Regions from separate parts of the Nocardia sp. NPDC051321 genome, predicted to be linked through region 2. Evidence: riboswitches for the same ligand, from Rfam matches in the RefSeq annotation. Region 2 holds a riboswitch; the other holds the start of a gene.
The links. A riboswitch is a leader RNA that binds a small molecule or an ion and turns the genes downstream of it on or off. The one in region 2 is predicted to bind thiamine pyrophosphate.
Positions count from the first base shown of each region.

Region 1: it holds a riboswitch for thiamine pyrophosphate, as region 2 does, so the genes downstream of both, ACIA8C_RS02065 (purine-cytosine permease family protein) here and thiC (phosphomethylpyrimidine synthase ThiC) in region 2, are expected to answer to the same signal.

Region 1 is NZ_JBITEM010000001.1:447,177-451,386, reverse strand. It holds gene ACIA8C_RS02075 (DUF4254 domain-containing protein) at 1-9, shown strand, start outside; gene ACIA8C_RS02070 (AbrB family transcriptional regulator) at 100-1,233, opposite strand; TPP riboswitch at 1,478-1,593, shown strand; gene ACIA8C_RS02065 (purine-cytosine permease family protein) at 1,590-2,978, shown strand; gene ACIA8C_RS02060 (DUF72 domain-containing protein) at 2,998-3,804, shown strand; gene ACIA8C_RS02055 (cystathionine beta-synthase) at 3,942-4,210, opposite strand, start outside.
Region 2 is NZ_JBITEM010000013.1:35,460-39,669, reverse strand. It holds gene ACIA8C_RS29790 (TetR/AcrR family transcriptional regulator) at 1-23, opposite strand, end outside; gene ACIA8C_RS29785 (lipase family protein) at 121-1,515, shown strand; TPP riboswitch at 1,643-1,751, shown strand; gene thiC (phosphomethylpyrimidine synthase ThiC) at 1,744-3,393, shown strand; gene ACIA8C_RS29775 (hypothetical protein) at 3,460-4,210, opposite strand, start outside.

The sequences.
Region 1 (4,210 bases), on a different contig from region 2:
AAGGCTTAGTTGTGCGGTGGTGTCGGTCTGCACGAACAATCTTCGCGTCGAACGGGGAGAAAGCCCGGCAACCGGCCGATAGTGTCCGCGCAGACCGGGTCAGACCGCTAGCTCGGGTTCTCGCATCGACAATTGCCGCGCCGAGAACCACCGCATCCCCTTGGCCAGCAACGGCAGCATCAGCACCATCAGCAGCAGGCGCATGCTCTGCACGCAGGTGATCAGCGGCAGGTTGGCGTCCATCGACTCGGCGGTGGCCAGCACGGCGTTGATACCGCCCGGCGTGGTGGCCAGGTAGATGTCGGACAGCTCGAGGTCGACGAAGGTGGCGACCGCGAAGGCCAGGCCCGCGACGATGGCGGACAGCGCGACGATGGTGACCGTCATGCCGGGGATCATCCGGGCCATCTCGCGGACGACGGTCCTGGTGAAGCGGGTGCCGACCTCGAAGCCGATGAGCACGAACAGCAGGTCCTTGAACAGGTTCGTCGGCGCGTACCCGTGGCTGACGCCGAGGGCGGTGAGCACCGCGGTCATCAGCATCGGCCCGATCAGCGCCGGACTCGGCAGGCCGAGCCGCTTGCCGAGCTTGGTGCCGACGACGCAGAGCATGATCGCGATGGACAAACCGGCGACCTGGTCGCCGCGTCCGACGATCATCCAGAACGGCAGATCAGGATTGGTGACCGAGGCGCCGAGCGTGGCGTGTCCGCTGCTCAGGCTGTCGCCGCTGTTGTTCAGTAGCGCGCCGAGGGCGGGTGCGCTCACGGCGACCAGCGCGACCCGCAGGTACTGCATGAACGCCACCTGGCGTGGATCGGCGTCCATATCGTCGGCCACCGCCACCACCGCCGCGGAACCGCCCGCCAGCAGGCCGAGCGTCGCGGTCGGCAACTCGACGTGCGCGAAGCGGGCGAACACCACCGCGACCACCAAGCTGATCAACAGCGTCGCCACCGTCACCGCGAGCACCGGGATCAACGCCAATCCGATACTCGACAGCAGCGAGATTTCCAGATAGCTGCCCATCAGCACACCGAGCATGGACTGCACGCCGCACGACAGCTGCCGGGGCATCGGCGCGGGCAACTTCCCGGCCAACGCGAGGGCGCCGCCGACGACGATCGCGAGAATCATCTGCGGCGCGGGAAAATTCACCCGATCGAGCAACTCGGCCCCGGCAAGCACCGAGGTAAGCAGAGCTACCCAACCGATCACTTGCCTCCGAGTCATACTTCGTAATCCTGGTCCTAGACAGTGAACAGACCGTTACAACTCCGTTATCGCGGTTAACGACCGGTGTGATTCCGGCCGCAGCGCACCAATCCCCAGTTCAGAACGGACATTTCCTAAGCCCTGTGTTGGTCCGTACTTTGCCCGAGCTCCACGATACCGATTCGAGCGAACTCGCAGCTCACAGCTGCTCTCGTGCGGATCGCACAGACTGCTACACGGCCACGTGTACTATTCGCCCGAACCACCCCACCGCGGGAGCTCGGGCAAGGCCGGGCTGAGAGGGCGGACCCCAGCGCTTCGCCGACCGCATGAACCTGTCCGGGTAATGCCGGCGTAGGAAGAGCGTTTCGGTCATGTCTTCACCGACCCTGCACAACTCCGATCGGCACGAGGCTCCCTTCACCCTCGACGAACCCGCCCCGAAGGTGCTGTCTTTCTGGGATCAGAGCGCATTCTGGGCAAATCTGGGCGTCAGCCTCATCGCCTTCTCCGGCGCGTATACCGTGCTCGCGCCGAATTCCGATGGTGCACCGCAGATCTCCATTTCCGCGGGCATCCTCGCGATGATCGTCGGGACGGTCGTCGGCGGGCTGATGCTCGGCTTGGCCGCCGTGCCAGGCGCGAAGACCGGCAAACCGGCGATGGTCCTGTTGCGCGGCCTGTTCGGCGCGAAACTCAGTTATCTGCCAACCGTTTTGAACATCGCTCAGCTGATCGGCTGGGGCACCTTCGAATTGATCGTCATCGGCGACGCGGCCGACGAGCTGTTCGGTGGCGGCCCGCACTGGCTCTACGTGGTGGCCGCAGGCGTGCTCACCACGGTCCTGACGATCTGGCCGCTCGGCTCGGTGCGGATGCTGCGCCGGTTCGTCACGGTCGGCGTGGTGATCGCGCTGATCTGGTTCTACATCCAGTTCTTCCGGACCGGCCTGCCCGATCTGTCGGCCAATCCCGGCCCGCACGGCAGCGGCCCGTTCGGCGCGGACTGGAACCTCTTCTGGATCGCCACCGACGCGGCGCTCGCGGTGTCGATCTCCTGGGTGCCGGTCGCGGCCGACTACACCCGGCATTCGCGCAGCACCGGCACGGCGTTCGGCGCGGCGAGCGGGGCCTACGCGATCACCCAGATCGTGGCCTACACGCTCGGCCTGTTCGCGCTGGCCCGCGCCACCGGCGACGGCCAGTACTCGCCGTTCCTGCAGGTCAGCCTCGGCGGACTGTTCTTCTTCGTCTTCGTGTTGCGCGAGGCCGACCAGTCCTTCGCCAATGTGTACTCCACCGCCGTCTCGATCCAGAACCTCGCGCCGCGCATCGACCGGCGGATCCTGTCGATCGGCCTCGGCCTGCTGATCACGCTGCTGGCGCTGCGGCTGAACATGGCCAACTACTTCGGCTTCCTCGGCCTGATCGGTTCGGTGTTCGTGCCGCTGCTCGGCGTGCTCGTCGCCGACTTCTTCCTGCGTGCGAAGGGCGAGTGGAACACCTCCGACGACGCCCCGCCGCGCTGGGGCATGATCATCGCCTGGCTGGCCGGGCTCACGGTTTATCAACTCATCAATCCGGGCGATGCCGGCGTGTGGACCGACTTCTGGGTGAACGCGCAGGAGAAGCTGCACTTCACCAAGCAGGCGTGGATGAGTGCGTCACTGCTGTCGTTCCTCGCCGCGTTGGTGGTCGCGTGGGCGGTCGGACGGGTCGCGACACTGCGACAAGATCGGGTAGCGAGCGGCGCATCCGGCTAGCTGCTGCCACGATGGAGGGATGGGCGAGGTCCGGATCGGCACGTCAGGGTGGGTGTATCCGCCCTGGCGCGGGGTCTTCTATCCCAAGGGCGTGACGCAGAAGCGCGAGCTCGCGTACCTGTCGCAGCAGCTGAACAGCGTCGAGATCAACGGCTCGTTCTACGCGCTGCAGCGCCCGTCGAGCTATCAGAACTGGGCGAGTCAGACGCCGGACGATTTCGTGTTCGCGGTGAAGGGCAGCCGATTCATCACGCACATGAAGCGGTTGCGCGATGGCGACGAACTGCTGGCGAACTTCCTCGCCTCTGGACTGCTCGCCCTCGGCCGCAAACTCGGCCCGATCCTCTGGCAGCTGCCGCCGAACTTCCAGTTCGATCCGCAGGTGCTTGCGACCTTCTTCGGGCACCTCCCCCGCACCACCACGCAGGCCGTGGAAATAGCGAAACGGCATGACCATCGGGTGGATCCGGCCTACACGACCACCGACGCCGACCGTCCGCTGCGGCACGCATTGGAGATCCGGCACCCCAGCTTCGTCACACCCGAATTCACCGACTTGCTGACCAAGCACGAGATCGCGCTCGTAATCGCCGACGCCGCAGGCAAATTCCCGTTGATCGAGGAGGTCACCGCGGACTTCGTCTACATCCGGCTGCATGGGCATGACGAGTTGTACGTCAGCGGCTACACCGACGAGGGCCTCGACATGTGGGCCGAGAAAATCCGCACCTGGTCCACCGACCACGACGTCTACTGCTACTTCGACAACGACGCCAAGGTCATGGCCCCACGCGACGCCCGATCACTGCGTGCCCGTCTCGAATAGCCGGGGTCCACTCGGACCCCGACCGACATTCCTCGACAACAGATCTCGTGCGCACCTGGGTGCCACTGCCTCGCCGCCGGCCCGCCGACGGCCACGCACCTAGATCTGGCCTGAATTCGCGGAGAGGCGGCTGAGCGTCAGTGCCCGAACGTCCCTACGCTCAGGAAGCCGAGCAGATCGTGGCGGGTGATGACGCCGACCGGCTTGCCCTCCTCGACGACCATCAGCGCGTCGGTGTCCGAGAGCGCCTTGGTCGCGGCGGAGATCGGTTCGCCCGCGCCGATCAGCGGGAACGAGGGGCTCATGTGCTTGCCGACCGAATCGGTCAGGTGCGCACGCCCTTCGAACACCGCCGAGAGCAGGTCGCGCTCCGAGACGCTGCCCGCGACCTCGCCTGCCATCACCG
Region 2 (4,210 bases):
GCGGCGGATTTGCTGCGGGTCATCCCTCGACCATAGCTCGGACAACTTCAACAAGGCATCTTGTTAACAACAGGATGCCGTGCTGTAATCGCTGTCACGTTGATGAGGAAGGACACATACGTGTCAGTGATCACTGAGGATCCGCCCCACCGCGCCCGCCGCGCGGTGGCCGTGCTGGTGACGATGGCGTTTGCCATCGCCACCGTGCTGCTCACCGGCATAGTCACTCCCACGCCGGCAGCCGCGATGCCCTTGCCGCACGAAGATTCGTTCTACCAACCTCCCGAGGGATTCGAAGCTCAGGAGCCAGGCACTGTGCTGCGGTCACGCGAGGTACATCTTGCCGCTCTGACCGTGCTGCCGATCAATGTTCGCGCCTGGCAATTGCTCTATCGCACAACCGATCTCGATGAAAAGCCGACCGCAGCCGTCACCACCGTCGTGCTGCCGGCGGGCGCGGACCCGAACCGGTCCCGGCCGCTGGTTTCACTGCAGTTCTACTACGACAGCGCCAGCCTCGACTGCGCGCCGTCGTTCGTGCTTCAGCAAGGTTCCGGCTTAGCCGGACTCGAGGGCATCCACTCGCAGAGCGAGTTGATCGGGATCGCCGCACTGATCAGTCAAGGCTGGGCGATTTCCCTGCCCGACTACGAGGGCGTCAACGGACACCTCACGGTTCCGAAGGAACCCGGCTACCTGACCCTCGACGGCATTCGTGCGGCCGAGAGGTTCCAACCACTCGGCTTGGACGGCGCGAATACGCCGGTCGCGATGTGGGGATACTCGGGCGGCGGCATGGGTTCCGGCTGGGCAGCCGAGATGCAGCCGACCTACGCACCCGAGCTGAATGTGAAGGGGGTTGCGCTCGGTGCACCGACATCGGACGTGGTGTCGCTGCTGCATGTCAACGGATCTATGTTCTCCAGCCTGATCGGCATCGGGATTTCCTCGCTGCGCAAGGCGATCCCGAAGTTCAAGGAGGCCGCGGATCGGTATCTGACCCCGGAGGGTCAGGCGCTGATGGATCGGACCGAGCGAACATGCCTGCCGCGCAACGCCCTCACCCAGATGTTCGTGGACTACGGGCGACTGCTGACCATTCCGATTCCCGACTTCCTCCAGGTTCCCGAGATCAAGGAGGTCTTCGAGTCGACGGTGCTCGGCCGCAACATCCCCACCGCACCGATCTTCCTGTACCAAGGCGTCTTCGACGAGGCGGTGCCGGTGTGGACCAATGACCGGCTGGATCAGCAGTGGTGTGCGGGCGGCGCGTCCGTCATCTACAAGCGCGACCATCTCAGCGAGCATCTGAGCCTGCCGTCGCTCGGCATGGCCGACACGCTCAACTGGCTGAAGTCGCGGCTCGCCCCGAACGCCCCCGACCAGTTCGGCTGCCGCACCGACAACGTGGTGTCCATGCTGGCCGACTTCAACGCCCTGCTCACGCAGATCGAGATCAACCTGAACGCCACGTTCGGCGCACTGGGATTCCCGATCGGCCCACGCGAGCGCTGAGTTCCACGCCTGCCTGGCCCTCGACCGGAACCCTGGTCGAGGGCCAGGCTCATGTTTCTGTGGGCGGGCTCGTCCGATCATGGGGCGATCCCCAGGACATGCAGGTACTGTCGGGCCTGGAAAATTTCACACCGCCAACGGGGGCTCGCACCAGCGGGCTGAGAGGACGGCTAGGGCCGTCGACCGTATGAACCTGACCGGGTAATGCCGGCGTAGGGAGGAACAACCATGGCTACTGCTACGTCCAGCGACGGCTCCGAGATCATCGATACCGTCACCACCGGACCCATCGAAGGCAGTGTCAAGCACTACACCGAGGTAGACGGGCTGCGCATTCCGGTCCGTCGGGTCAATCTGACGAACGGCGAGCATTTCGACGTCTACGACACCTCCGGCCCGTACACCGACGACACAGCCCAGATCGACCTGGAGTCGGGCCTACCGAAATTGCGCGATACCTGGACCAAGCCCGAGGTCGACAGCCCGCCGACCCAGTTGGCCTGGGCCAGGCAGGGCATCATCACACCCGAGATGCGCTTCATCGCCGCCCGCGAGGGTGTGACACCCGAGCTGGTGCGCGACGAGGTCGCCCTCGGTCGCGCGGTGATTCCCGCCAACCACAAGCATCCGGAGCTCGAGCCGACCATTATCGGCAAGAAGTTCCTGGTGAAGATCAACGCGAACATCGGCAACTCGGCGGTCTCGTCCTCGATCGCCGAGGAGGTCGAGAAGATGGTGTGGGCCACCCGTTGGGGCGCCGACACCATCATGGACCTGTCCACCGGCAAGAACATCCACGAAACCCGCGAGTGGATCCTGCGCAACTCGCCCGTGCCGGTCGGCACCGTGCCGATCTACCAGGCGCTGGAGAAGGTGAACGGCGATCCGACCCTGCTCACCTGGGAGATCTACCGCGACACCGTGATCGAGCAGTGCGAGCAGGGTGTGGACTACATGACCGTGCACGCGGGCGTGCTGCTGCGCTATGTGCCGCTGACCGCCAAGCGGGTCACCGGCATCGTCTCGCGCGGCGGATCCATCATGGCCGCTTGGTGTTTGGCGCATCATCAGGAATCGTTCCTGTACACCCACTTCGCGGAGCTGTGCGAGATCCTGGCCAAGTACGACGTGACCTTTTCCCTTGGTGACGGCCTGCGGCCCGGCTCCATCGCCGACGCCAACGACGAGGCGCAGTTCGCCGAGTTGCGCACCCTCGGCGAGCTGACGAAGATCGCGAAATCCCATGGCGTGCAGGTGATGATCGAGGGACCGGGGCACGTGCCGATGCACAAGATCGTGGAGAACGTGCGGCTCGAGGAGGAGCTGTGCGAGGAGGCACCGTTCTACACCCTCGGCCCGCTCGCCACCGATATCGCGCCGGCGTATGACCACATCACCTCGGCCATCGGCGCCGCGATCATCGCGCAGGCGGGCACGGCCATGCTGTGCTACGTCACCCCGAAGGAACATCTCGGGCTGCCCAATCGGGACGACGTCAAGGTCGGTGTGATCACCTACAAGATCGCCGCGCACGCCGCCGACCTGGCCAAGGGACACCCGCACGCGCAGGACCGGGACAACGAATTGTCCAAGGCGCGTTTCGAATTCCGCTGGCGCGATCAGTTCGCGCTGTCGCTGGATCCGGACACGGCAAGGGCGTACCACGACGAAACGCTGCCCGCCGAGCCCGCCAAGACCGCGCACTTCTGCTCCATGTGCGGGCCGAAGTTCTGCTCGATGCGCATCTCCGCGGACGTCCGCGAGTACGCCGCGCGCAACCAGCTCACCGACGTGGAAGCGATCGAGGCCGGGATGGCGGAGAAGTCCGCCGAGTTCGCCGACAGCGGCAACGCGGTCTATCTGCCGATCGTCACGTAGCCCCAGTTCGGCTGTCCAGCAACGAATCCGGTTCCCGCACCCCCATGCGTGCGGGAACCGGTCGTTTCAATCCCCGCGCATGATCTCGAGCAGTGACTCGAGCGGATCGGCGGGGACGACTTCCATCCGATCGCCGCTGCCGCGGATGGTTGCGGCGATATCGACGGTGATGCGGTTGCGCCACCAGTAGATCGAGCGGCTGACCGGCCTCGACTCGGCCTCCCCCGCAACCAGCAGCTGGGCGAGCAGGCTGGTGCCCGCGAAAACGGTCGGCCCGGTGATCGGGTGGACAAGCAGGTGGGTGTGGCCCGGGATGACGAGCAGCGCGCCCCATGGCCCTACCACCGGATAGTCGTCGAGCCAGCGCACGTGCGCGGTGACGAAATCGGAAGCACCGTAGAGCATGTGGATGTCGGCGTCGTCCATGCCATCGATCTCGGTGGCAAGCAGATCGAGCCCGCCGTCCGCCCTGGTGTTGCGCTCGGCGATCTCGAACAGATCGGATTCCGTTGCACCCCAACACTTCGCGTTGGTGTAGGTCACCGGCGTCACGATGTCGCCGAAGTCGATCAGCACCCGCTGCAGCAGCCCGGGCGCGACCAGTCGCCGCACATCGTTGATCAGTCCTTTCGTGCGCGCCGAGCAGAGCCTGGTCCGCAGCAGCGTGCGCACGGACTCCAGCCGAGACATATCGAGATGCCCGGCGGCCAGGTCGGCGATCTGCATATCCAATCGATCGCCGACAAGCGTTGCCCACAGCTGCCGTGGCGCGCGAGCGACCCGCCGCTCCAGCCGAGTACACGGGAGCACGATCCGA